Regions from separate parts of the Variovorax sp. OV084 genome, predicted to be linked through region 1. Evidence: predicted binding sites of a transcription regulator. Region 1 holds the regulator's gene; the other holds the start of a gene.
What was found. Region 1 encodes FliA, which starts transcription of late flagellar genes. Its sites were predicted from a motif close to CTAAAGTTTNNNNNNNNNNNGCCGNTA; they were not measured.
Positions count from the first base shown of each region.

Region 1 (15,626 bases):
TGGCGGTGTTGTTGATCTGGAAGCCGTGGTCGGTGGCCGAGGCGCCGTCGCCGTAGTGCTTGGCGACGACCTGGATGACCGGGCACAGCGGCAGGGCGCTGGCGGGGTCGGTGCTCGCGCGGCAGACCGGCAGGGTCGACAGCGTGCAGTTCGACAGCGACGCCTGCCCGAAGCCGCCGCCGTTGGCCGGCAGCGCGCAGGTGCCCGCGAAGGTGCCGCCGTTGGGCGTCTGCGAAACGCTGCCTGCGCCGATCACCTGAGCGAAGCTGTCGGTGACGACCACGTTCTGCGCCTCGGAGGGGCCGGCGTTGACCACCTCGATCTGCCACGTGACGTCCTGGCCCGCGATCTGGCGGTTGCCGACGCTGTCGCCGATGCCCACCACGCGCTTGAGCACTTTCACGTCAGCGGCGGTGGCGACGTCGTCCACGCCGGTGCCGAGGTTCACGCAGTCGTTGCCGGTGTTGGCGTCCGGGTCGGTGCCGAGCGTGGGCGCGCTCGCGGGCAACGCCACGTTCACGCACATCCTGTTGACGATCTGGCCGCCGCCCGACGGCAGCGCCGGGATGGTGGCGTTCACGATGATGTAGCCGCCGTTGCGCGCGCTGGCACCGTTCGACAGGTCGACATCGATGTCGGCGGCGAGCGTGCGCGTGCAGGTCACGGTCGCGGGGCCGGGCACCGGCGTGGCGGGCGTCGGGACGACGGTGGCGCCGCCCTGGGTCACCGTGCAGGTGTAGCCGTCGCGCTGCGTGACGCTGTTGATCTGCACGCCGGCCGGCAGGTCGTCCACCAGCTGGATGGTGCTGCCCGCCAGCAGGCGCGTGCTGCCGAGGTTGGTGCTGCCGACCTGGTAGTCGAAGGCCTGGCCCAGCGGCACGTTGTTCTGCGGCCAGCCGCGTCGCTTGTCGGCGCGGAAGTCGGTGGCGGAGACCGCCACGTCGGCGGGCACGCTGCCCGTGGCGGAGTTGGCGATGGGCCCGGTCGCGCTCACGGTGGCCTGGTTGACGACGCCGGTGCCGGCAGACGAGGCGATCACAGGGATGAGGATGTCGCCGAGCGCCACGTTGGCGCCGCCGGTGCCGCCGATGTCGGTGCGCGTGCAGCTGACCGTCTGGCCGGCGACCGAGCAGGTCCAGCCGCCGCCCGCGGAGAACGGCTGGATCGTGAAGTTGGCCGGCAGCGTGTCGCTCAGCGTGACGCCCGTGGGAGCGGTGCCGCTGAAGCTCGGGCTCAGCCGGAAGTTGAAGCGCTGCCCCACCAGCAGCTGGCCGCCGTCATGGCTCTTGGCGAGCGCGAGCACGTAGCCCGCCGTCACGGTGGTGTTGGCGGTGGCGCTGTTGTTGGTGGAAACGCCATCGCCGATCGAACCCGCCGACACCACGGCCGGCTGGTGCGTGATGGTGGAGCCCGCGCCCGCGGTGACCACGCCGTTGACGGTGAAGGTGCGCGTGTTGCTGCCCGGGGTGGCCGGCGTGGCCGGCACGTTGCAGGTCAGCAGGCTGCCGCTGATCGAGCAGCCTGAGGGCAGGCCGGAGCCCGAGACCGACAACCCCGTGGGAATGGAATAGGTCAGCGTCGAGCCCGAGCTGGTGTCGGGGCCGTTGTTGGTGAGCGTGAAGACGATCGGCACCGTGCTGCCGCTCGGCGCGGTGGCCGGTGCGCTGATGGCCACCGACACGTCGGCGCCCTGGTTCACCGTGATGATCTTGGTTTCGCTCGAGCTGCCCCCGCTGATCGCGGCGGTGACGCTCAGCGTGCCCTGGACGGTGGTGCGCAGCAGTACCTGGAAATCGCGCAACTGGTTCGCACCCAACGTGATGCCCGAGCAGGTCAGCGTGCCCGGGCCGGCTGCGCCCACCGCGACGCCGGACGAGCAGCTGCCCACAGGAACCGCGCCGGTGCCCATGTAGATGGTGTTCGCGGGGATCGTGTAGGTGAAGGAGGCGCCCGGCGCGCCGATCGGCAGGCTGTCGGTCTCGGCGATGGTGATGGTGCTGGTCACCGTGCCGCCAGCGGGAAGGATGTCGGGCGAATGAACAAGGCTCGACACCTGCGGCACGGCATGCGCGGCCGCGGCGAACAGCAGCCCCGCCAGAGGCGCTGCCACGCGCGTCAGGCAGCGGCGCAAGCGCGCTGCGTTGGAAGGCACGTCGCGACGCGCCGACGCGTGCGACAGATTCGTTGGGGTCCTGAACATCCCGTCCCTCGTGATTGCTCTGATGGACCGGGCACCGTTTCTTTTGTCGCCGCTCGATGCGGCGGGGTGCTCCGGAAAGGGCGCGATTCTTGGACCCCACTCGCCGGTGCACTTTTGGCATTCAGGACAAAAGCTTTGCCGTTAATGACATTTGTTTACGAATGCAACATAATGTGAACTAAATCACACAGCGTTTCGGCGACGCACTCCTACGCTCGACGTCCATGTCTTACTGGTCGACCACGCCACCCCGGCGCGCGCACATCCTCGTCATCGACGACAACGTCGAAGAACTGCAGTTGCTGCTGGGAGTACTGCGCGAAGCCGGGCACCGCATCAGCCTGGCGTTCAACGCGCTGGAGGGCTACCGCAGGGCCACGGCGCTGCAGCCCGACCTGATACTGCTGGACGTGCGCATGGGCGCCACCGACGGCTTCGCGACCTGCCGGCTGCTGAAGGCCGACCGCGCGACGACACGCATCCCGGTGATCTTCGTGACCTCGTCGAGCTCGGTGCAAGAGCGGCTCACCGGCCTGCGCGAAGGCGCGGTCGACTACATCCTGAAGCCCTTCGAGCCTGCGGAAGTGCTGGCGCGCGTGGCCGTACACCTTGCGCTGTCAAGCAGCCGGCAGCAGGCGCAGGCCTGCATCGCGCAGGCCGAAAGCGCAGTGGAAAACGCGAAACGGGAACGCGGCGCCAGCACCACCCCGGGCGCCGACCACACCGACCGCGTGCTCGCGCAGGCCGTCGAGCGCCTGGTGCGCGCCGACCTGGCGAACGTGCCCACCCTGCCCGAGCTGGCGGCGCGCGTGGGCACGCACGAAAAGCGGTTGTCGCGCGTGTTCCGCGAACAGACGGGCCGCACGGTGTTCGAGTTCGCACGCGAGGCGCGCCTCGCCGAGGCGCAGCGACTGCTCGCGGAGTCGGCGCTCAGCGTGGAAGAAGTCGCGCTGGCCGTGGGCTTCTCCAGCGCGGCCAACTTCTCGACCGCGTTCCGCGAGCGCTTCGGCCGCACGCCCACGGCGTTTCGCCAGGCGCCTGCCGCCTCGACCTCTCCGCCATCGGTGCCGTCGGCCTGATGCGGCGTTGAGAAGGCGGTGACCACCCCGGCCCTGCGCGGCATCCGCACGTTGCTGCTGTGCTGCGCCTTCTGGCTGGCGGGGTCGTCCGCGGCGCATGCAGGCGTGCTTCACGTCGACGACGCGACCCGCTGGCCGGTGGCGCTCGACACGCGCGCCGAGGTGTTCGAGGACACCAGCACGCGGCTGTCGCTCGACGAAATCGATGCCCTGGAAAGCGGCGTGCCCGGCGGCTTCCAGCCCGGCAACGCAGCGCGCATGCGGCCGGGCTTTTCGCGTTCGGCCTTCTGGCTGCGGCTCACGCTGGTGAACGACACCGGCGCGATCCAGCCGCTTCGGCTGGTGCTCGACGCCACGTGGCTGCAGCACGTTGATTTCCATGCGCGCCGCGAGCTGGCGGGCTGGGCCACGTGGACACATGAGCAAACCGGCGTGTCGGTGCGATCACGCACCGGACGGGACCGCGAGCGCGTACCGACGCTGGCCCTCGACCTGCAGCCCGGCGAGCAGGCTCGCGTGCTGGTGCGGGTTCAGACGAACAGCAGCGTCAAGCTCGCGCCGGCGCTGTATTCGGCCGACGCCTGGCGCGAAGCAGAAAGCGGCCATGCACTGCTCGACGGCCTGCTGATCGGCGGGCTGCTGGTGCTCTCCGTGTATTCGCTGGCGCTGTGGTTCATCTCGCGCGACCTGGCAACGGCGCTGCAGAGCCTGGGCTTCGCGCTCGTGGCGCTCTACGAGGGCGCCTACCGCGGCCATGCACGGCTGGCGCTGTGGCCCGACAGCCTCGAATGGAGCTACCGCGCGGCCGGCGTCACCGCGGGTTGCTGCGTGCTCTCGCTGATGTTCTACCTGTACGCGGTGTCGCGGCGCAGCCCGGTGCGCGCGCCCGGACTGTCGCTCTTCGCGGTGCTCGCGGCAGGGCAATGCGTCGTGGTGCTGGGCACGCTGCTGGGGCCGTACGCGCCTTTCGCGCTGGCCGGCACGCTGAGCGCGCCGGTGGTGGTTCTCGCATTGACCGTCGGCACCTTCATCTACATGCGGCGCGCGGGACCTGGCGGGCGGCTGGCCTTTCCGGTGATGAGCATCGTCACCGTCGGGGTGTGCCTGCGGCTCACCGAACTCGCGATGCCGGCGCACACGATCCCCGGCTTCGACGCCTATGCGCTGGGCTTCCCGGGCATGCTGGTCGGCCTGGTGGCGCTGGCGGCGTGGGCGCACCACCTGTCGCGGCAGCAGCGCGTCGCGCAGCGCACGCTGGTGCACTGGCAGGCCGAGGAACAGCAACGGCTGCAGGAAGAAGTGAAGCGCAAGACGCACGCGCTGAACGCCGCGCTTGAGCAGGCCGAGCACCAGGCGCGCGAGCAGACGCAGCTGCTGGCCTACATCAGCCACGACCTGCGCGCACCGCTGTCGACCATCATCGGCAACGCGCGCCTGCTGCATGGCGACAGCTCGCCGCCGCCCGAGCGGCTGCAGGCCATCGAGCGCAGCGTGGCCTACCAGCTCGCGCTGATCGACGATCTGCTCGACTACGCGAAGAGCGAGCTGCTGCCCTTCGCCTTCGAGCCCCGACCGGTGCACCTGCGCGCGCTGATCGACGACATCGCGCAGTACGCAGACACGCTCGCGCAGCGGCAGCACAACCGGTTCGAGCTGGAGGTGCTGGGCGCACTGCCGGTCGCGGTGTACATCGACAGCAAGCGCTTCCAGCAACTGCTGCTGAACTTGCTGTCGAACGCCGCGAAGTTCACGCGCGACGGCAAGATCGGCCTGCGCGTGCAGGCCCGGCCGCGCGCGGACTCGTGGCGGCTCAGGTTCGACGTGTGGGACAGCGGCATCGGCATCGACAAGGAAGACCAGGCGCGCATCGTCCAGGCCATCGCGCAGGGCGCGCCCAGCGCCAACGGCCACGGACTGGGGCTGGCGATCGCGCGGCGCATCGTGCAGCACATGGGCGGGCGCCTGCTGCTGGAGAGCCACCGCAACCTGGGAACGCGTGTGCACTTCTCGGTGATCGTGAAGGACGCGCCGAAAGAATTGCTGCCCCTAGCCACCAAGTCACAGCAGCCGCAGCAGCCGCGCCATGCACCGCCCGTGCCCGTACCGGGCCACAGGGTGAGACGTCCACCGGTGCCCGCGATCGCGCCGCTTCCCGCATCGGTGCGCGACGAACTCGAAACGCTCGCGCGCGACGGCCGTTGGAGCGACCTGCACGAATGGGCCGACCGGCTTGCGGCCGACGCGCGCCACTCGGCGCTGGTCGACGCGGTGCGGCATGCGCTGGACATGCTGGACTTCGAACACATCCGCCTGCTGGCGCGCGCAACGCCTAACGCGAGCCAATGACGCTGCGGGCGTCTGCGGAAAACCCGTCATGCCGCGACGGCCTCCGCGCCCACGTCCGCGAAGTCGATCAGCACCTTCATCGCCTTCTGACGGTCGCTCGCCAGCTCGAAGGCCTGCCGCGCCTGCAGCATCGGGAAGGTGTGCGTCACCACGGGCGACAGGTCCACGCGCCCTTCGTTGATGAGCCGCACCGCGAGCGCGAACTCCGCGTGGAAGCGGAACGAGCCGCAGATGCTGAGCTCTTTCGCCACCACCATGTTCTGCGGAATGCTCACGTCGCCGCCCAGGCCCAGTTGCACGACCACGCCGCGCGGGCGCATCACTTCGAGGCCGTCGCGCAGTGCGCGCTCGTTGCCGGAGCATTCGAGCATCACGTCGAAGGTGCCCTTGTCGGCTGAATAGCGCGACACCCAGGTCTTGTCCTGCGCGACGTTGATGACGTTGTCGGCGCCCATGGCACGCGCGATGGCCAGCGGCTCGTCGACCACATCGGTGGCGGTGATCTCGGCTGCGCCATGCGCGCGCGCCGCCGCGATGGCCAGCACGCCGATGGGTCCGCAGCCCGACACCAGCACGCGCTTGCCCAGCAGCGGACCGGCGCGCGACACGCCGTGCAGCCCCACCGAGAACGGCTCGGCCAGCGCGGCCAGGCGCAGCGGCACGTGCTCGGCCACCTTCACGCACTGCGTGGCCTCGCACAGCAGCATGTTGCGGAACGCGCCCTGCACGTGCGGCGTGCGCATGGCGCTGCCGTAGAAGCGCATGTCGAGGCACTGGTTGGGCAGGCCTTCGAGGCAGAACTTGCAGGCGCCGCAGGGGCGGCTCGGGTTGATGGCCACCTTGTCGCCGATGCGCACGCTCTCGACGCCGGGCGCCACCGCCACCACGGTGCCGGCCACTTCATGGCCCAGCACCATCGGCTCCTTGATGCGCACGGTGCCGAAGCCGCCGTTGTGAAAGTAATGCAGGTCGGAGCCGCAGATGCCGCCCATGCCGACCTTCACCAGCACCTGGCCGGGGCCGATCTCGCCGGCGTCCTGTTCGTCCAGACGCAGGTCGTCGGGGGCGTGGATCACGAGGCACATACAACGCAAACGCATGATTCTTTCCTTCGGCCAGTCAGGGCACGGGAGTAATGAGAGGCTGGCCCGTGAAGTGGGCCTCGAGGTTGCGGCGCACCAGTTCGCCCATGGCGCGGCGCGTCTGTTCGGTGCCGCTGCCATGGTGCGGATGCAGCACCACGTTGTCGAGCGCGGCAAAGCGCGGGTCGATGCGCGGCTCGTTGAGGAACACGTCCAGCGCCGCGCCGGCAATGCCGCGCGCCTCCAGCGCCTGCAGCAGCGCGCCTTCGTCGACGGTGGTGCCGCGCGACACGTTCACGAGCCAGCCCCTGGGGCCCAGCGCCTGCAGCACCTCGGCATTGACGATGCCGCGCGTGGCCTCTCCGCCGGGCAGGATGACGATGAGCACGTCGCACCAGTCGGCCATGGCGCTCAGGCTGGCGAAGTGGCGGTGCGGGCTGTCGGCCTTCGGCGTGCGGCTGAAGTAACCCAGCTCCACGTCGAAGCCCGAGAGCCGCCGCGCGATGGTGCTGCCGATGCGGCCGAAGCCCGCGATGCCGATGCGCTGGCCGAAGACTCGGGTGGTCAGCGGCATGCCGCCACCGGCCCACGCGCCGCTGCGCACGAAAGCATCGCCCGCCGGAATGCGCCGCTGCACCGCCAGCGTGAGCCCCACGGCGAGGTCGGCCACGTCGCCGTTGAGCACGTCGGGTGTGTTGGTCACGCGGATGCCGCGCGCGCGGCAGGCGGCAAGGTCGATGCCGTCGGTGCCCACGCCGTAGCAGGCGATCAGCTCCAGCGCAGGCAGCGCGGCGATCAGTTCGGCGTTGGCACCCAGCTCGCCGCGCGTTGCGACCGCGCGAATGTTCGGCGCGTGCTCGGCAATGAAGGCCTGCCGGTCCGGCGCTTCCCAGAGGCGATGCAGCGTGTAGGCCGCCCGCATCGGCGCCATGTCCCATTCCGGGTAGGTGCCTGGCATCAGCACGTGCGGGGATGTAGCGGTAGCGGTCAAGCGGGTGTCTCCTCGGATAGCGGTTGCGACTCAATAAGATACCGGTAACTTTAATTGATGAAAGAAAATAATGCCAGCGGAGGTTTTACCAGTTGACGATCTCAAAAGATACCGGTAACTTATGCCGTCAGCCATGTACTCGGAGCCTCCTTTGAAACTCTTCGATCTTTCCGGGCGCACCGCCCTCGTCACCGGCTCCAGCAAGGGCATCGGCTTTGCGCTGGCGGCTGCGCTCGGCAACGCCGGCGCGCGCGTGGTGCTCAATGCACGCGATGCCGCGTCGCTCAACGCCGCCCGCGACGCCTTGCGCGCCAAGGGCATCGCGGCCGAGGCCATGGCCTTCGACGTGACCGACGCCGCAGCGGTGGAAGCCGGCGTGGCCGCCATCGAGGCCGACATCGGCGCCATCGACATCCTCGTGAACAACGCCGGCATGCAGCACCGCGGCGCGTTCGCCGAATTCCCGATCGACGCGTGGCACAAGATCACCACCACCAACATCGACAGCGTTTTCCTGGTCGGCCGCTTCGTCGCGCAACGCATGATCGAACGCAAGCGCGGCAAGATCATCAACGTGTGCTCGGTGCAAAGCGAGCTGGGCCGCCCGGGCATCGCGCCCTACGCCGCCACCAAGGGCGCGGTGAAGATGCTCACCAAGGGCATGGCGATCGACCTCGGCAAGTACGGCATCCAGGTCAACGGCCTCGGGCCGGGCTACTTCAAGACCGAACTCACTCAGGCACTGGTGGCCGACGAAGCCTTCACGGCGTGGCTCTCGGGCCGCACGCCCGCCGGCCGCTGGGGCGACGTGGAAGAACTCGGCGGCGCGGCCATCTTCCTGGCCTCGGATGCGTCGAGCTTCGTCAACGGCCACATCCTGTATGTGGATGGCGGCATCACCTCGAGCCTGTAGCACCGTGCAGCATCCAGAGCAGCCGCAGCGCCTGAGCGTGGTGGTAATGGGCGTGTCGGGCACCGGCAAGAGCAGCGTGGCCGCCGGGTTGGCGCAGACGCTGGGCGTGCCGTGGGTCGATGCCGATGACCTGCACGTGCCCGAGGCCGTGGCGCGCATGCGCGCCGGCCTGCCGCTCTCCGACGAAGACCGCTGGCCCTGGCTCGACCGCGTGGGCGCCAGCCTCGCCGACCGCACGGCCGCGCCGCGTGGCGTGGTGGTGGCCTGCTCCGCCCTGCGGCGCGCCTACCGCGACCGGCTGCGCGCCGCGTCGCCCGAGCTGCAATTCGTGTTTCTCGACGGGTCGCCCGCGCTGGTGCGGCAGCGAATGGAACAACGCACCGGGCACTACATGCCGCCGGCGCTGCTCGACAGCCAGCTGAAGACGCTGGAGAGGCCCGACGCGAGCGAACCCGACGTGCTGCACGCCGACATCGCCGTGCCCGTGCAGCAGATCGTGGCCGACATCGGCGCACGGCTCGTTCAACGCTCGAAGGATGCTTCCATGAAAGTCTCTGCATGACAGCAGCATCCAGCCAGCGCGTGGCCGTGATCGGCGTGGGCATCATGGGCTCGGCCATCGCGCGCCGGCTGCTCGAATGCGGCCACCGGGTGAACGTGTTCGACCTCGATGCGGCCAAGGTGGCCGCGCTGGCAGCGCAAGGCGCACAAGCGGCCGACACCGCGCAAGCGGCAGCGGCAGCCAGCGACTTCGTCATCACCAGCCTCAACTCTGCGGCGGTGGTGGAGCGCGCAATCTTCGGCGAGGCCGGCATTGCCGCCGCCGCACCTGCCGATGCGAAGCGGCTGCTGATCGACATGTCGTCCATCGACCCACCTTCCACGCGCCGGCTCGCACAGTCGCTGCGCGAGCGCACGGGCATGGGCTTCGTCGATGCGCCGCTTTCCGGCGGCGCGCCCAAGGCCCTGCTCGGGCAACTCACGGTGATGGCAGGCGGCAGCGCCGACGACGTGCTGCGCGCACGCGCCGTGATGGACAGCCTGTGCGCCAACTACACCCACATGGGCGACAGCGGCGCGGGCCAGACCACCAAGCTCGTCAACCAGCTGCTCTGCGCCATCGGCTTTCAGGCCGTGGCCGAGGCGGTGCGGCTGGCCGAAGCCGGTGGCGTCGATGCATCGAAGCTGCCCGCCGCACTGGCCGGCGGCCGCGCCGACAGCCAGATCCTGCGCGAGTTCGGCCCCAAGATGGCCGCGCGCGACTACACGCCTACCGGCCGCATCGACAACATGCTCAAGGACCTCGAAGCGGTGCAGGCCTTCTCGCAAGGCCAGCGCCTGCCGATGCCGCTGGCGGGCGCCGTCTCGGAGCTGCACCGAGCCTTCGTCGCGGCCGGGCTCGGCGCCGAAGACACGGCGGCCATGATGCGGCAGTTCGACGGCTACGGGCGCGGCTGAAGCGCCTCCCGCCACACACAGCTTTCACCCAGGAAAGAAGAGACACCATGTTCATCCGCTGCGCGTTTTTCAGGGGCCGGGTCAAGGCCGGCATGGAAGAAGCCTTCGACCGCCACGTGCACGAAAAACTCGTGCCGCTGTGGACCCGCTTCCCCGGTGCGCTCGAAGTGCGCGTGCTGCGCCAGATCGAAAGCGATGTGAGCGACCCCGAACTGGCGATGGTGCTGTCGATCCGCTATGCGAGTCGCGAGGACATCGCCCGCGCACTCGACTCACCCGTTCGCCATGAAAGCCGCGAGGTCTCGAAGAAGCTGTTCGAGATGTTCGACGGCACGGTCTTCCACACGGTGTTCAGCGCCGAGGAGTTCGCGCTGCCGGCCGCCTGAGCGGCGTCTTTCTTGCCGTCCTCTTCGGTGCCGCTCTCTTCGGCGCCGTCTTCTTCGATGCCGCCTTGCCATCGAGGTCCGCCAGCTCCCACACGCCACCGGCCGCCGACACCAGCGCATGCGCGCTGTTGATCAGCCCGATGTGCGAAAACGCCTGCGGAAAATTGCCGAGCTGCCGCTGCGCCACCGGGTCGTATTCCTCGGCGAACAGGCCCAGGTCGTTGCCCAGCGCCAGCAGGCGCTTGAAGAGGGCTCGCGCCTTGCGCAGCTTGCCCATGGCCACGTACACGTTCGACAGCCAGAAGCTGCACGCGAGAAACGCGCCCTCCCCGCCTTCGAGGCCGTCCACGCCTTTCTCTGTGCGATAGCGGTACACCAGCCCGTTGAAGATCAGCTCCTTCTCGATGCGCGCGATGGTGCCCTGCACCCGCGCATCATGAATCGGCAGAAAGCCGATCAGCGGCATCCACAGCAGCGCCGCATCCACCGTGTCTGCGCCGTAGTACTGCACGAATGAATTGCTCGCGGCGTCGTAGCCGCGGGCGCAGACCTCGGCGTGGATCTCGTCGCGCACCTCGCGCCAGCGCTCGACAGGGCCTTCGAGCCCATACTCCGTCGCGCTCGCGATCACCCGGTCGAAGGCCAGCCAGCACATGATCTTGGAATGCACGAAGTGGCGCGGCTCGCCGCGCACTTCCCACAGGCTGCAGTCGGGCTCCTTCCACAGCACCATCAGGTGCTTCGCGATGGCGCGCTCCAGCGGCCACACCTTTTCCATGTCCGCCAGCCCGGCCTTGCGCGCCGCATGAAAGGCCGCGATGACCGAGCCGTACACATCGAGCTGGCGCTGCCCGTGCGCGCCGTTGCCGATGCGCACCGGGCGGCTGTCTTCGTAGCCCGGCAGCCAGCCGAGCTCGAGCTCGGTGAGCGAGCGTTCGCCGTGCAGGCCGTACATCACCTGCAGCTCTTCGGGCGAGCCGCCCACCGCTCGCATCAGCCACCAGCGCCAGGCGCTGGCTTCCTCGACATAGCCCGAACCGATCAGCGCGTAGAGCGTGAGCGCCGCGTCGCGCAGCCAGCAGAAGCGGTAGTCCCAATTGCGTTCGCCGCCCGGCAGTTCGGGCAGCGAGGTGCTCGGCGCGGCGACGATGCCGCCGGTGGGCTCGTAGGTGAGCGCCTTGAGCGTGAGCAGCGAGCGCATCACCGGCTCGCGAAACTCGCCGTGGTAGCCGCAGCGGCCGGTCCACGCGCTCCATTCGGCGACGGTGCGCGCCAGCAGCGCACTGGCATCGCGCGTCACCGGTGGCTTCAGGTGCGAAGGAAACCAGTCGAGGCTGAACGCGATGGCCTGCCCCGCGGACACGGTGAAGTCGGCAAAGCTTGCGAAGTTCTCGTTGGTCAGCGGCACGCCGGAGCTGATGCGCACCGAGTCCGGTCCGGCCGTGGCAAACACCGCGCCGTCGCGCCGCTCCATCCACGGGCACCACCCGCCGTAGTTGAAGCGGATACGGAACTCGGTGTGCATGGCGACCGTGCCGCGCACGCCCTGCACGATGCGCACCACCTCATGCGTGCCGTCGAGCGCCGGGCGCGGCATGAAGTCGGTGACGATGGCCGTCCCCTTGGCCGTGCGGATCGTGGTTTCGAGCACCACGGTGCCGGGCAGGTAGCGCCGCGTGACACGCGCCTTGCGGTCTTTGGCGCGCATCGTCCAATGGCCGTTGCGCTCGTCGCCGAGCAAGCTGGCGAACATCGCGGCCGAATCGAAGCGCGGCAGGCACAGCCACTCGATATCGCCACCGCAATGCACCAGGGCCGCGCTGTGGGTCGAGCCGATGAGCGCGTAGTCGCCAATGGGGCGGTTCGGGCGGTCGGCGTGAAGCCGTGCGGAGGGTTGCTTGGGAGTCTTTGGCAAGAGGCTGAGCTTTGCCGTGCGCGCGGGCGTGGCACGCCAGCGGCGGGCGCGGATTGCTGACGGACAACGCCTAATGGCGCATGACAAATAAGGCACCCATCTACTTGTTCCTGGGGATGGCCTTCGCACCGTCGCGCTCCTACCATCAGCCGCGCACGAAATGACAAGAGGCTCGTGAAGATGAAACGGCACAGGTCGCCGCTTGGGCCCCATGGTGCAGCGCTCTACTTTGCCCCTCCCATTCCAACGCAAATAGACATCACACGTGAACGGACACAACCAACTCTTCCGAGCCGATCCCGTTGCGTACGCGCAGCTTCGCGCGATCAACGGCGTTTCGTGGTTCATGCAGAACGCGCAGGCGCAGCAGAATCCAGCTTTCGTCATGCAGGTCCTGGTACTCAACACGGCCAAGATGGGCTCGTTCGATCTGCAGGGCACCGCGCAAGCCCTCCAGGTCACCTTGAGGCCGGTGGGAAATGTCCTCCATCAGGATCAGCCGATCTCGGCGTATTGGTGTCCTTTCATCCAGGGCAACGTGATGCCCGGATTCGTCGACGTACCTCGACACAACCCGCAGCACAGGTTCGTCTTCACCGCCGCCATGAATGGCTGCGCCCTGATGGTGACGAACTCGCCGCTCGGTGCGCATCTGATCAGGGTGTATCACCACCAGCACCCCGGGCAAGCCAACATCAATCAGATGATCCAGACGCAAGGGCAGGAAGTGATCTCGTACATCGGCTTCGACGACTACGGCCACGCCAACCAGCATATTCCGCTGCCGAACGCCTTCAACTTCCTGTACTACAGGAATGGCGCCTGGAAGTACGTTCTGCAACCGCAACTGTTCGATCCACTCACGAACAATGTGACGCTCAACGGCCTCATCCCCTCGCAGGTGCTCGATGCGACTTTCTGATTCAGGCGGCGGCCCTGGCCCCGGAGTCGGCTACAGCACATCCTTCAGCTTGGCCCGCAGCCTGCTGATCGCCTGGCTGTGCAGCTGGCACACCCGCGACTGGCTCACCTCCAGGATCGCGCCGATCTCGCGCAGGTTCAGCTCTTCCTCGTAGTAGAGGTTCAGCAGCAGCTGGTCGCGCTCCGGCAGCGCACCGATGGCGTCCACCAGCTGATGCCGGAAGCCGCTTTCCAGCAGCTGCTCCAGCGGATCGTCGCTGCCGCGCCGGTCCTTGCGCGCGTCCTGCGAGTGGCTGTCGAGAAACGGGCTGTCCGGGTCGTCCTTGGAGAAATCTTCGACATACACCAGCTGGCAGCCCTGGATCTCCTGCAGCAGCGACTGATACGCCTCCAGGTCCATCTTCAGCTCCTTGGCGATCTCCCCTTCGGTGGGAGAGCGCCCGAGCTTGTGGCCCAGCGCCTGGATCGCCTTCTCGACGCCGCGCGCCGACTGGCGCAGGCCGCGCGAGCCCCAGTCGCTGGCGCGCAGTTCGTCGAGCATGGCGCCGCGGATGCGCTGGCTGACGAAGGTCTCGAACTGCGCGCCGCGGTTGTCCTGGTAGCGGCTGGAGGCGTCCAGCAGGCCCAGCATGCCGGCCTGGATCAGGTCGTCCAGCTCCACGCTGGCCGGCAGCTTGGCCATCATCTGCAACGCGATGCGGCGCACCAGCGGCTGGTGCTGCGCCAGCAGATGTGATTTTTCGATGGTTCCCTGTGCGGTGTACACGGCCGTCCTTCTTGGGTTGTCCGGGTCGGCGGGCTCAGGCCACGGCCTGCAGCGGCTCGGCCGCGCGCCATGGCCAGCGGTCGACCTCGCCAGCAATGCGCCGGAAGTCGACAGCGGCATGGCTCGCGGGAAAGGCCTCGACGATGGTCTTCTTCAGGCGCCACGCGTCGGCAACGAGCGGGTCGAAGCGCACCCAGCCCGCGGGCTGAAGCAGCAGCGCGAGATAGCGGCTGGCGGCATGCGCGAGGTTGCTCATGATCTGGCGCGCGGCCACGACGTCGGCCGCGCCGTTGACCAGGAAGCGCATCTGCTTGAGGCCGTGCGCATGGTGCAGCCGCTTGATGCCCGCATAGGCCGCGGTGATCGACGCGGGGTGCGGCTGCAGCACCAGCAGCAGGTCGTCCGCGCCCTGCGCGAGCGCCGACAGCCGGCCTTCGGCGTCGAAAGCCGCATCGACGATGACGACGCCGTCGTGCCAGAACTTGCGCGGGTCGATTTCGCCATCCGCACCATTCACCGCGCGGTGCGGCGCGGGTAGCACGTGCACGCCGCAGGCTGCCTTGACCTCTGCACCATCCAGCGTCAGGCGCTGGCTTGCTACATCGGCCAGGTTCCCCAGCGGATCGATGTCCCACACCTCGCAGGCCGAACCCACAGTCGGGCAGTGCTCGTCCAGCAGCAGCACGTTGCGACCCTGCAGGGTCAGTGCCACACCGAGATTCATCGCGGCCGTGGTACTCCCCGCGCCCTGCCCCAGGCCTGCGACGGCCACCACGCGCGCATGCGTCGGTGCGAGCATGCGCCGCAGTCCGTCGGCCTGATCCGCAACCAGCTTGTTCATTCCTGATTCCTCAACCCAACTTCTCCAGCGCACGCGGCGCCTGCGTGGGAGCGGTCGACTCGGTGCCCAGCGCCTCCAGCAGCAGAAAGAGCTTGCCCACGCCCGCATACAGCGCACTGCCGCTCATGGCCCGTCCGTTGCGCGCCGGGCGCCCCGTGAGCTGGCCCAGCAGCGCGCGCGTGCGGTCGGCCCATTCGCCTTCGGCGTGCAACAGGCGCCACACGGTGGTGGTCATCTGGCCGGCGATCAGCAGCCGCTTCATGATGTCGGGGTCGCCCAGCTCGCCGATACCGCCGACCATCTGCACACCGTCGCGCAGCAGGCGGAAGCAGGGCTCGGCGTCGCTGGCCCAGCCCTGCCATTGCGCGAGCTGCTGCGTGGAAACGTCCGCGCCGATGTTGGTCAACGCATGGCCCTGCGCCAGCACGTTGCCGGTGCGCGCATCGACCACCCGCGTGGCAACGCAGCGCAGCGCGGGCATCGCATCGCGCCCGATGCCCGCCGCCATGGCGGCCGCGTTGAAGCGCAGCACCACGTCGGCATGCGCCTCGCTGCGCAACGCCGCCTTGCCGCGAAAGCGCACGGGCCGCCCCTCGCCGAATTCGAAGTCCATGCGCGCGAGCGTGTCGGGTGCGCCGGTGCGCACGTCGATCACCGCGGTGGAGCCCGGCGCGCGCGCAAGCCAGCGCTGGCCCGCGGCCTGCCACTGCACCATGGCCTCGATGCCG
Region 1 covers NZ_FOII01000005.1:65,264-80,889, forward strand. The annotation lists gene BMW87_RS15380 (SdrD B-like domain-containing protein) at 1-2,200, opposite strand, end outside; gene BMW87_RS15385 (response regulator transcription factor) at 2,425-3,279, shown strand; gene BMW87_RS15390 (sensor histidine kinase) at 3,298-5,625, shown strand; gene BMW87_RS15395 (L-idonate 5-dehydrogenase) at 5,652-6,725, opposite strand; gene BMW87_RS15400 (2-hydroxyacid dehydrogenase) at 6,745-7,698, opposite strand; gene BMW87_RS15405 (SDR family oxidoreductase) at 7,832-8,611, shown strand; gene BMW87_RS15410 (gluconokinase) at 8,616-9,173, shown strand; gene BMW87_RS15415 (NAD(P)-dependent oxidoreductase) at 9,170-10,069, shown strand; gene BMW87_RS15420 (putative antibiotic biosynthesis monooxygenase) at 10,117-10,455, shown strand; gene BMW87_RS15425 (glycoside hydrolase family 15 protein) at 10,421-12,370, opposite strand; gene BMW87_RS15430 (hypothetical protein) at 12,636-13,292, shown strand; gene BMW87_RS15435 (RNA polymerase sigma factor FliA) at 13,323-14,057, opposite strand; gene BMW87_RS15440 (MinD/ParA family ATP-binding protein) at 14,092-14,898, opposite strand; gene flhF (flagellar biosynthesis GTPase FlhF) at 14,909-15,626, opposite strand, start outside.

Region 2 (15,626 bases), 360 kb from region 1:
GTGAAGCAGATCAACTGCGCGCCGCTGGCGATCTGCCCCGTTGCGGCCACCGGGTCATAGCCCGGCGAGTCCATGAAGACGAAGCCAGGCTCGTCGATGGGTTCGGCGTATTCGTACACCGCGCGAAGCGGCGTGGTGCCGCCCTTCATCGCAGAGCCCAGCGATTTCTCGAAGATGTTGGCCAGTCCGCCGACCTGGTTGCCGTGGCCCACCACGCCGTTGAACTGCGCGTTCTGGCCGGCCGCGTAGCGCTCCCACCAAGCCAGCCGGTCGAGCAGCTTCTGCCCGACCTCGGGTGTTACGGCGCGGCGCGTGAGCATGAATTCCACGCCGTGGATCTCGGGCGTTTCCGACAGGATGGCCGTGCCGCCGTGGCGCACCAGCACGTCCATCGCCGCGCCGAGCGCGGGGTTGGCGGTGATGGCCGAGAAGCCGTCGGAGCCGCCGCATTCGAGCCCTATCTTCAGATGGTGCGCGCCGACGCGCGTGCGCCGTGCGGCATTGGCCTCGGGCAGCATTTCTTCGATTGCGCGGATGCCGGCCTCGATGGTCTGGCGCGTGCCGCCCACCTCCTGCATCACCAGCGTGCGCATCAGGCGGCCCGCTTCGAGCCCTTGCGAATCGACCAGCGCATCGACCTGGTTGCGTTCGCAGCCCAGGCCGACGATCAGCACGCCGGCCAGATTCGGATGGCGCGCATAGCCCGCCAGTGTGCGGCGCAGCACGTCGAAATGTTCGCTCGGCGATGACATGCCGCAGCCGCTGGTCTGCGCGAAGGCGGCCACGCCATCCACGTTGGGAAAGGCGGCCATGCGCTCGGGCGTGAAGTGCGCGGCGATGCGCTTGATGACCGTGGCCGAGCAGTTCACCGACGACAGGATGCCGATGAAGTTGCGCGTGCCGACGCCGCCGCCGGGCCGCTCGAAGCCCATGAAGGTCGCGCGTTCGGCAACCGGCACGAAGTCCACCGGGCGCACGTCCTGGCAGAAGGCCGGGTCGCGGTAGCTGTCGACCAGCGTGAGGTTGTGGCTGTGCACATAGTCGCCGGCCTGCAGGTCGCGCGAGGCCACGCCGATCACCGTGTCGTACTTCTTCACTTCCTCGCCGGCCGCGATGGCGCGCGACGCGATCTTGTGGCCGGCGGGAATCTGGGCCCTGGCGCGCACGCCGAACTCGGCGATTGTTTCGCCCAGGGCAATGGCGCTCTTGGCGACCAGCACGTTGTCGTTCGAGTGCAGGCGAAGCAGGGGGCTGTCGTTCATGGCGTGGCTTGGGGTTGCTTCGAGCAGGTTCGGATACCGGTGGGCGAGGGCTTCATCAGCCCTTTTCCATCAGTTCCTTGAGGTTGAGCTTGCGGATCAGGTCGGTCTCTTGCCGGTACACGGTCTGCACGTACTTCTGGTATTCGGGGCCGTCCTGGTACATGACCGGCGCATCGATGCTTTCCGCCACCTTGCGGAACTCTTCGCTGTTGACGGCCGTGCGGAACGCATCGCGCAGCCGCTTCTCGACTGCGGCAGGCAGGCCCTTGGGTGCACCGATGCCGTTGGGCGCTTCCACCACCACGTCGAAGCCGAGCTCCTTGAGCGTGGGCGTGTCCTTGAAGCGCGGCGTGCGCGCTTCGCCCCAGGTGGCGAGCAGGCGCAGCTTGCCGCTTTCGACGTGCGGCGCCCACGAACTGCTGTCGGCCAGCATGTCGACCTGTTCGCCCAGCACGTCCTGCAGCGCGGCCGAGCCGCCCTTGTAGGCGATGGCGTTGAACTTCACGCCGGCGGCCTGCGCGAACTGCTCCATGCCCACGTGCGTTGCGCCGCCGATACCGGCGTGTGCGTAGGTGACGGTGCCGGGATGGGCCTTGGCCTGCGCCACGGCGTCGCGCAGCGACTTGAACGGCGAGCGTGCCGGCACCGCGATGCCGAAGGTCTGGCCCGAAGTGCGCGCAAGGTAGGTGAGGTCTTTCAGTGGATCGAGCTGCACCGTGCCGATCTGGGAGAAGCGCGTGACCGAAATCGGTATCTGGCCGATCGTGTAGCCGTCGGGCCGAGCCGAGGCCAGCGCCTTGGTGCCGATCATTCCCGAGGCACCTGCGCGGTTCTCCAGCGCAATGGGCTGCCCGAGTTCGCGTGCGGCGATCTGGCAGATGATGCGCATCGACCGGTCGGCCGTGCCGCCCGCGGGCCACGGGCAGATGAACGTGAGGGGGCGTTCGGGGTAGTCGGCGGCCAGCGCGCGAGCGGGGGCGGTGGCGAGAGCTGCGGCGCCGAGGCCGCCCAGCACGAGCTGGCGCCGCGCCATGTTGCGAGGGGTTTTCATCGTTGTCTCCAGAAATCGTTGTTCGGCAAGCACAGCGGATTCTTCCGGAGACAATCATTGCCATCCAATGAAATAGCGGACTCTCTTCATGAGCTCCAGGTTATGAAGAAGAAAGCCCGCTCAAAGCGCCATGAGCCAGATCGACCGCGTTCTTCGTTCCAACCTCAAGCTGCGTCATCTGCAACTGCTGGTGGCGCTGGACGAGTTTCGCCACCTCGGGCGGGTCTCGGAGTTTCTTTCGATCACGCAGCCGGCCGTTTCGAAGATGCTGGCAGAGATCGAGCGCATGTTCGATCTGAAACTGTTCACGCGCTCCACGCGCGGCACCGAGCCCACGCCCTTCGGCGTCACGGTGGTGCGCTTTGCGCGCTCGGTGCTGGCCGACTACCAGCGCACGCGCGACGAGATCGATGCCGTGGCCAGCGGCGGCGCAGGCCGCACCAGCGTGGGCGCGATGGTGGTGGCCACGCCGAGCCTGCTCGTCAAGGCCATCCAGCAGCTCAAGAAGCAGTCGGCACTGACCACCGTGATGGTGGAAGAGGGCGATCTCACGCGGCTGCTGCCTCGTCTGCGCGTGGGCGAACTCGACCTGATCGTCGGCCGGCTGGAGCCCGGCTATGCCTCGCCGGACCTGGAGACCGAAGCCCTCTACACGGAGCAGATGTGCATCGTGGTGAGCCCCGGCCACCCGTTGGCGGAGGCTGCCAGGCCAAGCTGGAAGATGCTCGCCGAGCTGCCCTGGGTGGTGCCCCCGCCGTGGGCTTCATCGCGCTCGAAGCTGGCCCAGATGTTCTACAAGCACCGCCTCGTGCCGCCGGCGGACATCGTCGAGACAGCGTCGTTTCTTGTCACGCTGTCCGTCATGCATGAGCGGCCGGCCGTGGGGTTCCTCGCGCGAAGCGTCGCACGGCACTTCGCGAAGCAGGGGCAGCTGTGCATCCTGAAGATCAACGTGCCGATCGAGCTTCCGCCGGTGGGCATCATCACGCTGCGGGGGCGTTCGCAGACGCCCGCCAGTCAGCTACTTATGGAATGCCTGCGAAAGGTCGCGCCGCCGCGTTAGCGCAGCACCAGCACCGGAATGTGCGAGTGCGTCAGCACATGCAGCGTCTCGCTGCCCATCAGCAGGCGCGCCAGGCTGCGCCGTCCGTGCGAGGCCATCACGATCAGGTCGCACTGCTGGTTCTTCGCGGTCGTGATGATGGCCTCGGCCACCTGGTTCGACTTCATGACGATGGCCTGCGGATTGCGGACGCCCTTGGCGACCGCAGTGGCCACGACCTTGTCGACCAGTTGCTGCGCGGCGCGGTCCGTATGCTCCTGGGAGGCCTGGATGTCCCGCTGGCTCAGCATCATCGAGCCTTCGAAGTAGCCGACCGGCTCGATGTGCGCGACGGTGACGCTCACCAGTTCCGCGTTGGTCAACAGGGCCAGGTCGATGGCGGCGTTGACTGCTTGCTCCGACAGCGCGGAGCCGTCGGTTGCGACAAGAACACGCTTGTACATGGCAGGCTCCTTGGCCCCCGGCACCGCGGGTGCCCTCATGTTCAGTCTAGTTCGCGATCGCGGTCATGCAAGGCCCTTCAGTTTTCGCCTCGGTTGCCGATAACCCTCCTGAGGACACAACAGGGGACCCAGATGCTGAATGCCATCAGTGCGACCGGCAGCGCCAGAAGCGGAGGCGACGTCAACGCCGAAATCGCGAAGATCCAGCGCCAGATCACGACGACTCAGAAGCAGATCGCGGAAACGCAGGGCCAGCTGCTCGGCACGCCCGAGGGCGATGCACGCGATGCGATCCGGCTGCAGCTCGAAGCGCTGGCGGCCCGGCTTGCCATGCTGCAGCAGCAGATGAACGCGCTGCGCACGGCCAGCGTTCAAAAGAGCGCGATGGCTTCAATGGAAGAGAGCAGCAGCAGCGGCAGCAGCACATCGCAGCGCGCCAACGCTGGTAGCACTTCGATCGGCAGCATGCTGGACGTGAAGGCCTGACTCAACCTCCGCGTTCCGGCCACCGGTGCCGCGTGCCCCCCGAGCGCCGGTCCGCCTTCTCCATGACAACGCCCTGCACGAGCAACTGCTCTCCGCGTTGTTCCAGGTGCTGCAGGCAGCGAAGAAAGACATCGAGATCCGCAGGCTCGATGCCTTCGAGCAATTCGGTGTTCAGCCCCGCGATCCGGGGAAACAGCCTGCCGAACAACTGCTGGCCCGAAGCACTCAGCCGCACGTGCACTTCGCGGCGGTCCTGAGCGTCCTGCCGCCGCACCACCAGCTTCTTCTCGACCAGGCTGCGCAGTCCGCGCGAGGTGCGCACGCGGTCCAGGTGCAGGTGCGTGGCCAGCGTCGACGCAGTCATCTCGCCCTCCTGCGCCAGCGTGGCGATCATTCCCCACTCGCGGCGCGTGATGCCGAAGCCTCCTTCGACCAGGCGGGTCGCCATGCCGTTGCCCGAGCGCATGGCTCGTGCCAGGCGGTACAGCAGCAGGTCGTTCAGGGAACGGGGCGCGCGCAACGCTGCTGCATCGGGAAAAGCTTGTTGCATACGTATGAAAAATGGGATGGGGAGTGTGGTTCGCCCGCCTCGGAGCACTGGTAGTTGATTAGATCAACTGTTTGCCCATACGTATAAACCGGTAACAAATTTGAACGAACGGAAACAGTCTTGGCGCGCGATTTTCGCCGTGAAAACTCGCGCGCCCCCGTTCACGACAACCGCTCGCAGGAGATCCGATGCCCGCATTCCTTTCCAGGCGCAAGCTCATCATGGCGTGGGGCATTGCCCTGGCCGCTTGCGCTCCCATGGTCCACGCCCAGGCGCTGGACGGCGGGCCGCTCACCCTCGTGGTCGGCTATGCGCCGGGCGGCAGCACCGACCGCATCGCGCGCCTGATCGCCGAGCGGCTGACGCCCAAGCTCGGCGTTCAGGTGAGCGTGGAAAATCGTCCGGGCGAGGGCGGCCGGCTCGCGGCCAAGGAAGTAAAGCGCGCCCCCGCGGGGCAGAACGTGCTGATGCTCGGCAACCCCGCCGTGATGGTGGTCGCGCCGCTGGTCTTCAAGGACGCGGGCTATGACCCCGACAAGGACTTCGTGCCCGTGTCGCAAGTCAGCAGCTACGACTTTGCGCTGGCGGTCGGCAACAAGCTCCAGCTCGACCGCGCGATGTTTCTCGTAAGCCGGCTGTGGGCACATCCGGAAGAGGCGATTTTCGGCGTGCCCGCCACTGGCAGCCTGCCTCACTTCTTCGGCCTGATGGTGGGCGATGCGCTGAGCGTGCAGCCGCAGATCAAGGGCTACGGCGGCTCGGCGCCGCTGGCGGCCGACCTGAGCGGCGGCAGCCTGCCCATTGCCATCGACACGCTCGATTCGCTCTATCCCCAGCACGTGGCCGGCAAGATCCGCATCCTGGCCACCTCGGGCAAGAAGCGCGCGAGCTTCGCGCCCAACATTCCCATCTTCCGCGAGGCCGGCATGAAGATCGATGCCGACGGCTGGAACACCTTCTTCGCGCCCAGCACCATGCCGAACGCCAAGGTGCAACTGCTGGCCAACGCGATCCGCGACGTCATGAAAGACCCGGGCCTGCAGAAGGCGGCCGACGCGCTATACATCACGCCCGTGATCAGCAATGCGGCCGAGACCGCGCAGATGCTGAAGGCCTTTCGCGCGCAGTGGGAGCCAGTGGTTCGGCGCTCCGGCTTCCAGCCCTGAGACTTTCTTTCGTCAGCTCGCAAGCGCCCGCATCTCCGCAATGAGATCGGCCTTGCCCTCGAAGCCGATGCCCGGCAGCGGCGGCAGCGTGACGTAGCCGTTGTCCACCTTCACGCCATCGGGGAAGCCGCCGTAGGGCTGGAACAGGTCGGGGTAGCTCTCGTTGCCGCCGAGCCCGAGGCCGGCCGCAATCGCCAGCGACATCTGGTGGCCGCCGTGCGGAATGCAGCGCGAGGGCGACCAGCCGTGCGCCTTCAGCATGTCGAGCGTGCGCAGGTACTCCACCAGCCCGTAGCTCAGCGCGCAGTCGAACTGCAGCCAGTCGCGGTCCGGCCGCATGCCGCCATGGCGGATGAGGTTGCGCGCGTCCTGCATCGAGAACAGGTTCTCGCCCGTGGCCATGGGGCCGGCGTACACCTCGCCGAGCTTCGCCTGCAGCTCGTAGTCGAGCGGATCGCCGGCTTCCTCGTACCAGAACAGCGGGTACTGCGACAGTGCGCGGCCGTAGTCGACGGCGGTCTTCAGGTCGAAGCGGCCATTGGCATCCACCGCCAGTTGCTGGCCGGGGCCGAGGATCTTCAGCACAGATTCGATGCGCTCGCAGTCTTCAGCGAGCGTGGCGCCGCCGATCTTCATCTTCACCACCGAGTAGCCGCGCTCAAGGTAGCTGGTCATCTCGCGCTGCAGGCCTTCCACGCCCTTGCCGGGGTAGTAGTAGCCGCCCGCCGCGTAGACGAACACGCGCGGGTTCGGCGTGCCGTTGCCGTAGCGCTCGGCCAGCAGCTGGTAGAGCGGCTTGCCCGCGATCTTGGCGGTGGCGTCCCACACCGCCATGTCGATGGTGCCCACGGCCACCGAGCGCTCGCCGTGGCCGCCGGGCTTCTCGTTGATCATCATGCGGGCCCAGATCTTGTGCGGATCGAGGTTGTCGCCGGTTTCGTCGAGCAGCGACGCGGGCTCGGCTTCGAGCAGGCGCGGCAGGAAGCGCTCGCGGATCAGCCCGCCCTGGCCGTAGCGGCCGTTGGAGTTGAAGCCATAGCCGATGACGGGCTTGCCGTCGCGGATCACGTCGGTGACCACGGCCACGAGGCTCAGGGTCATCTTCGAGAAGTCGATGTAGGCGTTGCGGATGTCCGACTTGATGGGCCGGGTGGATTCGAGGATGTTGACGATTTTCATGGTCGGGTTCGGGGGATGGAGAAAGCGAAAGACGTTCAGCGGTGCAGCGACGAGCCGCCGCAGATGGCGACGTCCTGCCCCGTGATGGCCGCCGCCGGCGGCGACAGAAGAAAGCCCACGAGCGCAGCGATTTCCTCGGGCTGTATCAGCCGGCCGATGGGCGGCATGCGCGGCGCGCTGCCCGCGCGGGCCGGGTCCTGCAGCATCGAGGTCTGCGTGGCGCCGGGCGACACCACGTTGACGGTCACGCCCTGGGCCGCGACCTCCGCCGCCCAGCTGCGCGCGAGCGCGATCAGCGCTGCTTTGGTCGCGGCGTACTGGCCGCGACCGGGCAGGCCTTGCGCGACGCGGCTGCCGACGAACACGACGCGGCCGTGGCCGCGCGCGGCCATCGCGGGCACGAGCGCATCGGCCAGCCGCGTGGCGGCGTCGACGTGCAGGCGCCACATCAGCTCGCCGCCCGCGTGGTCGAGCGAGCCCAGCGGGCCGACGCGCAGCACGCCGGCTGCATGCACCAGCGCATCGACGTTCTGGAGCGCGGAGGCCGTGCGCGCGATGGCGTCGGCATCGCACAGGTCGACGGCTACATGCACGAAGCCCGCGTGAGACAACGTGGGCGCGGCCAGATCGAGCCCGCTCACGCGCCAGCCCGCTTCCAGCAGGTGCAACGCGATGGCGCGGCCGATGCCGCCGCTGCTGCCCGTCACCACCGCATGCGGGGCAGCCTCATTCGACATGGATGTTGCCCTCCACGATGATCTTCTTCGAGCGCGCCATGTCCTCGGCCTGGAACTTCACGAAGTCTTCGACGCTGCCCGGTGTCAGCAGCAGGCCCTGCGCACCCAGCGTCTCGCGCATGTCGGTGCCCAGTGCTTTGTTGACCTCGGCGTTCAGCCGCTGCGTGACGGCGGCCGGCAGCTTCGCGGGCCCCCACAGGCCATACCAGCTGTAGAACTCGTAGCCCGGGATGCTCTCGCCCACGGTAGGCACGTTTGGCAGGCTCGCGGCGCGCGTGGCCGAGGTCACGGCAATCACCTTCACCATGCCGCTCTTGTGGTACTGCAGCGAGCCGAGGATGGGGTCGATGAAACCGTCGATCTGCCCGCCGATCAGGTCCTGGAACGCGGGCGCCGTGCCCTTGTACGGCACGATCAGGTAGTCGAGCCCGCCGCCCGCGCGCTTGAGCAGTTCGGTCGACAGGTGGCCGGCCGATCCGATGGAGCCCACTGCGAAGGTCATCTTGCCCGGGTGCGCCTTGGCGTACGCGATGAGCGACTTCACGTCCGTCACCGGCAGGTTCTTGTTGACGGCCACCGACAGCGGCGCCTTGGCCACCAGCGCCACCGGAGTGAAGTCTTTCACCACCTCGTACGGCACGGCCTTCATGGTCATCGGCGCCGTCGTGAAGGTCGAGGCGTTGAACAGCAGCGTGTAGCCGTCGGCCGGCGCCTTCGACACCACGTCGGCGCCGATGACGCCGTTGCCGCCCGCGCGGTTCTCCACGATGAAGCTCTGGCCCGTCTGCTCGCCGAGCTTCTGCGCCAGCAGGCGGCCGATGGTGTCGAGCGTGCCGCCCGGCGGAAACGGAATCACCATGCGCACCGGGCGGCTTGGCCAGGTCTGGGCGAAGCCGGCGGTGGATGCCGCGGCCAGTGCAAGGGCGGCCAGCGTGGCCCGCAGGAAATGGTTGCGTTGCATGTCTCTTGTCTCCTTGTGGTTTTTCATCGGGGCATCGCGGGTGTCGCGGCCCCGTGGGCTCAGCGCTTCGACAGGCCGGCCTGCTGCACGGCGGCGTGCAATGCATCCATCTCGCGCGCATTCGGCGCTTCCGTCGGCGGGCGCACGGTGGCGTTGTCGAGCACGCCGGCCAGGAACATGCCGCCCTTCATGCGCGCGTGCGCCTCGCCGGTCGGCTCGCCGCCGCCGTACACCGCATCTTTCAGCGGCGTGATGAGCGCCTGCACCGCCATCGCCTTCTTCAGATCGCCGGCCTTCACCGCATTCCACAGGTCGATGATCAATTGCGGAATGAAGGTCGCGAAGCCGACCAGCGCGCCGTCCACGCCCTGCACCATCGAGGCCAGCAGGTACTCGTCGTGGCAGGTCAGGATGGCCTTCGATGCATCGGCCTCGCGGATCGCCTGGATGTCGCGGGCGTACTTGTTCATGTCGCGCTGGCCTACCTTGAAGGCCTGCAGGTAGGGCAGGCGCGCCAGCTCGGCCAGCAGCTGCGACGAGTAAGAGGCGCGCGTCCAGGCCGGATACACGTGGCAGACCAGGTCCAGCTCCGGCGCGGCGCGGTGGATGGCCTCGAAGTACTGCAGCGCATGGCCGGGCGTGAAACCGAAGCGCAGCCAGTGGTGCGGCGGCATCACGTCGAGCGCCACCGCGCCGGCAGCCTGCGCGGCGCGTGCATGCTCGGCGGCCTCGGCCAGGCCTTCGCACACGATCGACGAGATCACCGGCGTGCGGCCGCGCAGTTCGTCGGCCACGATGCGCGTCACCTCGGCGCGCTCCGAGGGCGTCAGCGAAAACACTTCGCCGGTGTGGCCATTGGTCATGATCGCCACCACGCCGTCATGGCCGGCCAGCCACGAGGCCAGCTTGCGCAGCGCCGGCTCGTCGATGCGGTGGTCGGCCGTGAAGGGGCAGGAAATGGCGGGGATGATCCCGCGATAATTCGCGATGGAAGGCATGCTGTGTCTCCGTTGTGGTTCAAGGTGCAGGAATGGGTGCATCTTTTGCCGGCGGGGCGCGAGCCGTCCAATACTCGAATCGCATACAACTATTCAACTGCGCTGCGCATGGGCCCCGGCAACCGACCCCTCGACCTCGAATGGCTGGAAGATTTCCTGGCCCTGGCCGAGTCCGGCAATTTCTCGCGTGCCGCGCAGGCGCGCTCCATTGCGCAGCCCGCCTTCAGCCGCCACATCCGCTCGCTGGAGGAGTGGGTGGGCGTCGACCTGTTCGACCGCAGCGGGCACCCGACCGCGCTCACGGCGGCGGGCAAGCGCTTTCAGCCCCTGCTGCAGGAAGTGCTCGCGGGCCTCGAAGCCGCCCGCATCAAGGCCCGCGCCGCGCACGACCTGGATGCCGCCAGCCTGAGCTTCGCCGCCACGCACGTGCTGTCGCTCACCTTCTTCCCGCGATGGCTGGGCAGCGTGGAGTCGCGCCTGAGCATGGGCCCGATCCAGACCGTTTCCGACAGCTCGTACGCCTGCGAAGACCTGATGCTGCAGCGCCGCGTGCAGTTCGTGCTGTGCCACGGACACGCAGGCGCGCCGGGGCGGCTCGACGACACCGGCTACCCCGTTCAGCGATTGAGCGAAGACGTGCTGGTGCCCGTGAGCGCGCCCGATGCAAACGGCGCTCCGCTGCATGTGCTGGGCGCAGGCCAGTCGCCTTCCGTGCTGGCCTACAGCGATGCCTCGGGACTGGGCCGGATCATGCGGGCCATGCAGGACAGCGAATTCGGCAAGGACTTCGCTGCGTCGCTGTCGATCGTTTTCACGGCCCACCATGCCGCGCTGCTGCGCACCATGGCACTCGAAGGCCGTGGCCTCGCATGGCTGCCGATGAGCCTGGTGGCCGAAGACCTGCGCAGCGGCACGCTGGTCGACGCCGGCGCGGGCGGCTGGCGCGTGCCGGTGGACATCCGGCTGTACCGCCAGCAGGCGCACATGGCGCCGGTGGCGGAAGCGCTGTGGGCGCTGGTCAGCGGCGGCGCCTCAGGCGCCTGACCGCTTCAATTGGCGCAGCGTGCCTCGAGAGCATCGAGGAACGAGCGGTCCCAGCGTCCTTCCTTCATCGCCTGGATCGTGCGCGCTTCCGTTTCCAGGTGCGCGCGGGCCTTCTCGATCAACAACTCGGCCTCGTCGGGCGAGAAGGCCAGCAGCCCGTCCTGGTCGCCCACCACGATGTCGCCCGGGTTCACGATCATGCCGCCGACCGACACCGGCACGTTGATCTCGCCGGGGCCGTCCTTGTACGGGCCGCGATGGTTCACGCCGCGCGCGTACACCGGGTAGTCGCGCTCGCGGATCTCGGCCACGTCGCGGATGGCGCCGTCGAGCACCAGGCCCGCGGTGCCGATGGTCGCGGTATAGAACGACAGGATGCCGCCGATCACGGCGTTGGTGATGTCGCCGCCCGCATCGATCACCAGCACGTCGCCGGGCCGGCAGAACTCGAAGGCGCGCATCGGCGTGAGGTTGTCGCCGCCGCGCGTCTTCACGGTGACTGCCGTGCCCGCCATGGTCTTGTGCCCGGGGCGGTGGTAGGGCTGCAGGCCGACGCTGCCGATGTTGCGGTGCAGGTTGTCGCTGAGCGCGGTCACCGGAATGTCCTGCAGCGCGGCGATGATGGCCGGCGCCACTTGCGGGGCCGACGGGTTCTTGCGGATGGCTTTGTAGGGCATGACTGGTCCTTGTGAGTTCTTCGGCGCGCGTCAGCGCAGTGCGGCCACTGCACGGGCGATGCGCGTGCAGCCTTCTTCCAGCGTCTCGATCGACGTGGCAATGGAAAGACGGAAGTAGGGCGACAGGCCGTACGCGGTGCCCGCGACCACGGCAACGCCTTCGCTTTCGAGCAGGTACATCACCACGTCGCCGTCCTCGTTCAGGCGCTTGCCTTCGGGCGTGGTCTTGCCGATGAGGCCGCCGCAGTTGATGTACAGGTAGAAGGCACCGGGCGGCGTGGCGCAGCTGAGGCCGGGAATGTCGTTGATGAGCGCCAGCGTGCGATCGCGCCGCTGCTTGTACACGGCCACGCTCTCGGCCACGAAGCCCTGGTCGCCATTCAATGCAGCAGCCGCGGCCGCCTGGCTCACCGAGCAGCAGTTGCCGGTGGACTGCGACAGCAGCGTGTCCAGCGCCTTGATCAGGTCCACCGGGCCGGCCGCATAGCCGATGCGCCAGCCGGTCATCGCATAGGTCTTGGAGACGCCGTTCACTATCAGCGTGCGATCGCGCAGCGCGGGCGCCTCCACAAGCAGGTGCGGCGTCGCCTCGCCGTCGAAGCGGATGTGCTCGTAGATCTCGTCGGTCATCACCATCACGTGCGGATGGCGTTCCAGCACTTCGGCCAGCGCGCGGTATTCTGCGGCCGTGTAGCTCGCACCGGTCGGGTTGCTCGGCGAATTGATCAGCAGCCAGCGCGTGCGCGGCGTGATGGCTGCCTCGAGCTGCGCGGGCGCGAGCTTGAAGCCCTGGGATTCGGGGCAGGCCACGGTAACGGGCGTGCCTTCGCAGGCGAGCACCATGTCGGGGTACGACACCCAGTAGGGTGCGGGAATGATCACCTCGTCGCCCGGCTCCAGCGTGATCGCAAAGGCGTTGTAGATCGCGCTCTTCGCGCCGCTGGTGGCGATGATCTCGTTCATCGCGTAGCGCAGGCCGTTCTCGCGTTCGAGCTTGGCGACGATGGCTTCGCGCAGCTCCACCGTGCCCGCCATCAGCGTGTAGCGCGTGGCGCCGCGCTCGATGGCGGCGGCCGCGGCCTGGCGGATGTGGGGCGGTGTGTCGAAGTCGGGCTCGCCCACCACGAGATTCACGATCGACTTGCCCTGCCTGCGCAGTTCGTTGGCGCGGTCGGCGGCCGAGGTGCTGGGCGAGGGCTTGATGCGCCGCACGCGGGCGGCAATGCGGGACGTGGTCACATGACTTCCTGTTCTTGCTGTGCAGAGGCTTGCATGGACCGAACGGTACGCACATCGAACAGCCGAGGCCAAGACGACTTTTCACTGGTTGTATAGGCGCAGCTTATGGTGAGCCCTGATACCGGCTGTGCAGGGCCGGTGCTAGGCTTGGCTTTTGCTTGGGGACAAGGCGTGAACCTGCGACGCCTCAAATATTTCGTGAAGATCGTGGACATCGGCAGCCTGACCCAGGCCGCCGAGGTCCTTTTCATCGCCCAGCCCGCGCTGAGCCAGCAACTGGCCACGCTCGAGGGCGAAGTGCGCCAGCAACTGCTGGTGCGCACCAAGCGCGGCGTGACGCCCACCGAAGCCGGCAAGGTGCTGTACCGCCATGCGCAGATCATCCTGCGCCAGTGCGAGCAGGCCCGCGTCGACATGGAGGCGGCCGGCGAAGGGCTCTCGGGCCAGGTGTCGGTGGGGCTCGCGCCCGGCACGGCCGCATCGGCGCTGTCGTTGCCGCTGCTGCGCACCGTGCGCGCGCGCCACCCGGGCATCCTGCTCTACCTGAACGAGAACTACGGCACTACGCTGAGCGAGCTCATCATGAACGGCCGCATGGACCTCGCCGTGCTCTACGGAGACAAGGCCATCCACGGGCTCACGTTCTTGCCGCTGCTCAAGGAGCCGCTGTTCCTGGTCGGCCCCGCATCAATGCCGGCGCCCTCGCAGCCGGTGAAGCTGGCCGACCTGCGCGACATCGAACTCTTTTTGCCGCGCCCGTACAACGTGGTGCGCAAGTTGGTGGACGCGGCCTTCGTGCGTGCGGGCATGGTGCCGCGCGTGGTGGCGGAGATCGAATCGGCCTTTACCCTCACTGCGGCCATTGCCGACGGGCTGGGCGCCACCATCCTGCCGGCGTCGATGGCGCGCGAGGTGGTCGCGAGCTGCGGGGCCTGGCAATTCCCCATCGTCGACCCGGTCATCGAGGCGCCGCTGGCGCTGTGCCAGTCCGACCACCTGCCGCTGTCCGAGCCCGCGCAGGCAGTGAAAGACATCCTGCTCGAACTCGTGGTCGACCTGGCCCGCACTGTCGCATCGACGCCTGAACCCGAGCTCGCCGCCTTGTCTTGAGCTGATGGGCCGTCCGTCATAAGGCGCCCTTATCCCGGCACAGCCAATCCGTCTTTGGCTTCGGGCCCGCGGCCCGTTACCTTTCATGCATGCCGTCACGCGTTCGCGGAATGCGTCGGCCATCACAGCCATCGGCATGAAGCAGGAACAGATCAAGACGCTCATCGACGCTTTGGCCGCATCGGACCTGGCGGAACTGGAGTACAGCGAGAACGGCAGCACGCTGCGGCTGGTGAAACTGTCGGCGCTGGGCGTCGCAACTGCCGTGCGAAGCCCGTCCGCTGCACGGAAGGCTCCGCGACAGGCTTTGGAAGAAACAACCGCGGTGGCCAACGCCGAATGCCTTGCACCGCTGTTCGGCGTGGTGCACCTGCAGCCCGCGCCCGGCGAGCCGCCCTTTGTGCAACCGGGGCAGGCTGTGGAAGCCGGCCAGCTGCTTTGCGTGATCGAGGCGATGAAGATGTTCAACGAAGTCCGCTCCGATCGTGCAGGCACCGTGCAGCAGGTGCTCGTGCATTCGGGCCAGGAAGTGGAAGCAGGGCAGCCCCTGTTCCGCTTCGGATGAGGAGGCACGCGCGATGTTCGACACCGTGCTCATTGCCAACCGGGGCGAAATCGCCTTGCGCATCCAGCGCGCCTGCCGGGGCCTCGGCCTGCGAACGGTGGTCGTGCACTCCGAGGCCGACCGCGACGCGATGTACGTCGCGCAGGCCGACCAGGCGCTGTGCATCGGGCCGGCAGCGCCGAGGCTGAGCTACCTCAACCAGTCCGCCATCCTGTTCGCCGCCGAGGTGAGCGGCGCACAGGCCATTCATCCCGGCTACGGCTTTCTCTCGGAGAACGCGGGCTTCGCCGCGCGTGTCGAACAGGCCGGCCTCGTGTTCGTCGGCCCCAGCGCTGCCTGCATTCGCACCATGGGCGACAAGGTCTCGGCCAAGCGCGCGATGCGCAAGGCCGGCGTGCCCTGCGTGCCCGGTCCCGACGAGGCGCTGCCGGACGACCCGGCCGCGGTGCTGGCCCTGGCGCGCGACGTCGGCTATCCGGTGATCGTGAAGGCCGCGGGCGGGGGCGGCGGGCGCGGCATGCGCGTGGTGCACGAAGAGGCCGCGCTGCTCGACGCCATGGCGCTCACGCGCGAAGAAGCGCGCCAGGCCTTCGGCAACCCCGAGGTCTACATCGAGAAGTTCCTGCTGCATCCGCGGCATGTCGAGATCCAGGTGCTGGCCGACAGCCACGGCAACGCCGTGTGGCTGGGCAGTCGCGACTGTTCGCTGCAGCGCCGCCACCAGAAGGTGATCGAGGAGGCGCCCGCGCCCGGCATCGACGACGCGCTGATGGCCGAGGTGGGCGAGCGCTGCGCGGCCGCGTGCCGGCAGATCGGCTACTGCGGCGTAGGCACCTTCGAGTTTCTCTACGAGAAGGGTGCGTTCTATTTCATCGAGATGAACACGCGCCTGCAGGTGGAGCACCCGGTGACCGAGATGACCACCGGCATCGACATCGTGCAGCAGCAACTGCGCATGGCGCTCGGCGAGCGCCTGTCGCTGGCGCAGGCCGACGTGCGCTGCCAGGGCCATGCCATCGAGTGCCGCATCAATGCCGAGAACCCCGACACCTTCGCGCCCGCGCCTGGCCGCATCACCGGCTGGCAGGTCCCTGG
Region 2 covers NZ_FOII01000005.1:422,377-438,002, reverse strand. The annotation lists gene BMW87_RS17210 (UxaA family hydrolase) at 1-1,262, opposite strand, end outside; gene BMW87_RS17205 (tripartite tricarboxylate transporter substrate binding protein) at 1,318-2,313, opposite strand; gene BMW87_RS17200 (LysR substrate-binding domain-containing protein) at 2,444-3,376, shown strand; gene BMW87_RS17195 (universal stress protein) at 3,373-3,819, opposite strand; gene BMW87_RS17190 (FlxA-like family protein) at 3,952-4,305, shown strand; gene BMW87_RS17185 (MarR family winged helix-turn-helix transcriptional regulator) at 4,307-4,855, opposite strand; gene BMW87_RS17180 (tripartite tricarboxylate transporter substrate-binding protein) at 5,044-6,021, shown strand; gene BMW87_RS17175 (mandelate racemase/muconate lactonizing enzyme family protein) at 6,034-7,200, opposite strand; gene BMW87_RS17170 (SDR family NAD(P)-dependent oxidoreductase) at 7,236-7,937, opposite strand; gene BMW87_RS17165 (Bug family tripartite tricarboxylate transporter substrate binding protein) at 7,927-8,898, opposite strand; gene BMW87_RS17160 (dihydrodipicolinate synthase family protein) at 8,958-9,896, opposite strand; gene BMW87_RS17155 (LysR family transcriptional regulator) at 10,005-10,940, shown strand; gene BMW87_RS17150 (RraA family protein) at 10,946-11,617, opposite strand; gene BMW87_RS17145 (aspartate transaminase) at 11,648-12,856, opposite strand; gene nac (nitrogen assimilation transcriptional regulator NAC) at 13,028-13,966, shown strand; gene BMW87_RS17135 (acetyl-CoA carboxylase biotin carboxyl carrier protein) at 14,103-14,531, shown strand; gene accC (acetyl-CoA carboxylase biotin carboxylase subunit) at 14,545-15,626, shown strand, end outside.
Region 2: the regulator FliA is predicted to act here: its motif matches at 3,895-3,921, upstream of BMW87_RS17190 (FlxA-like family protein).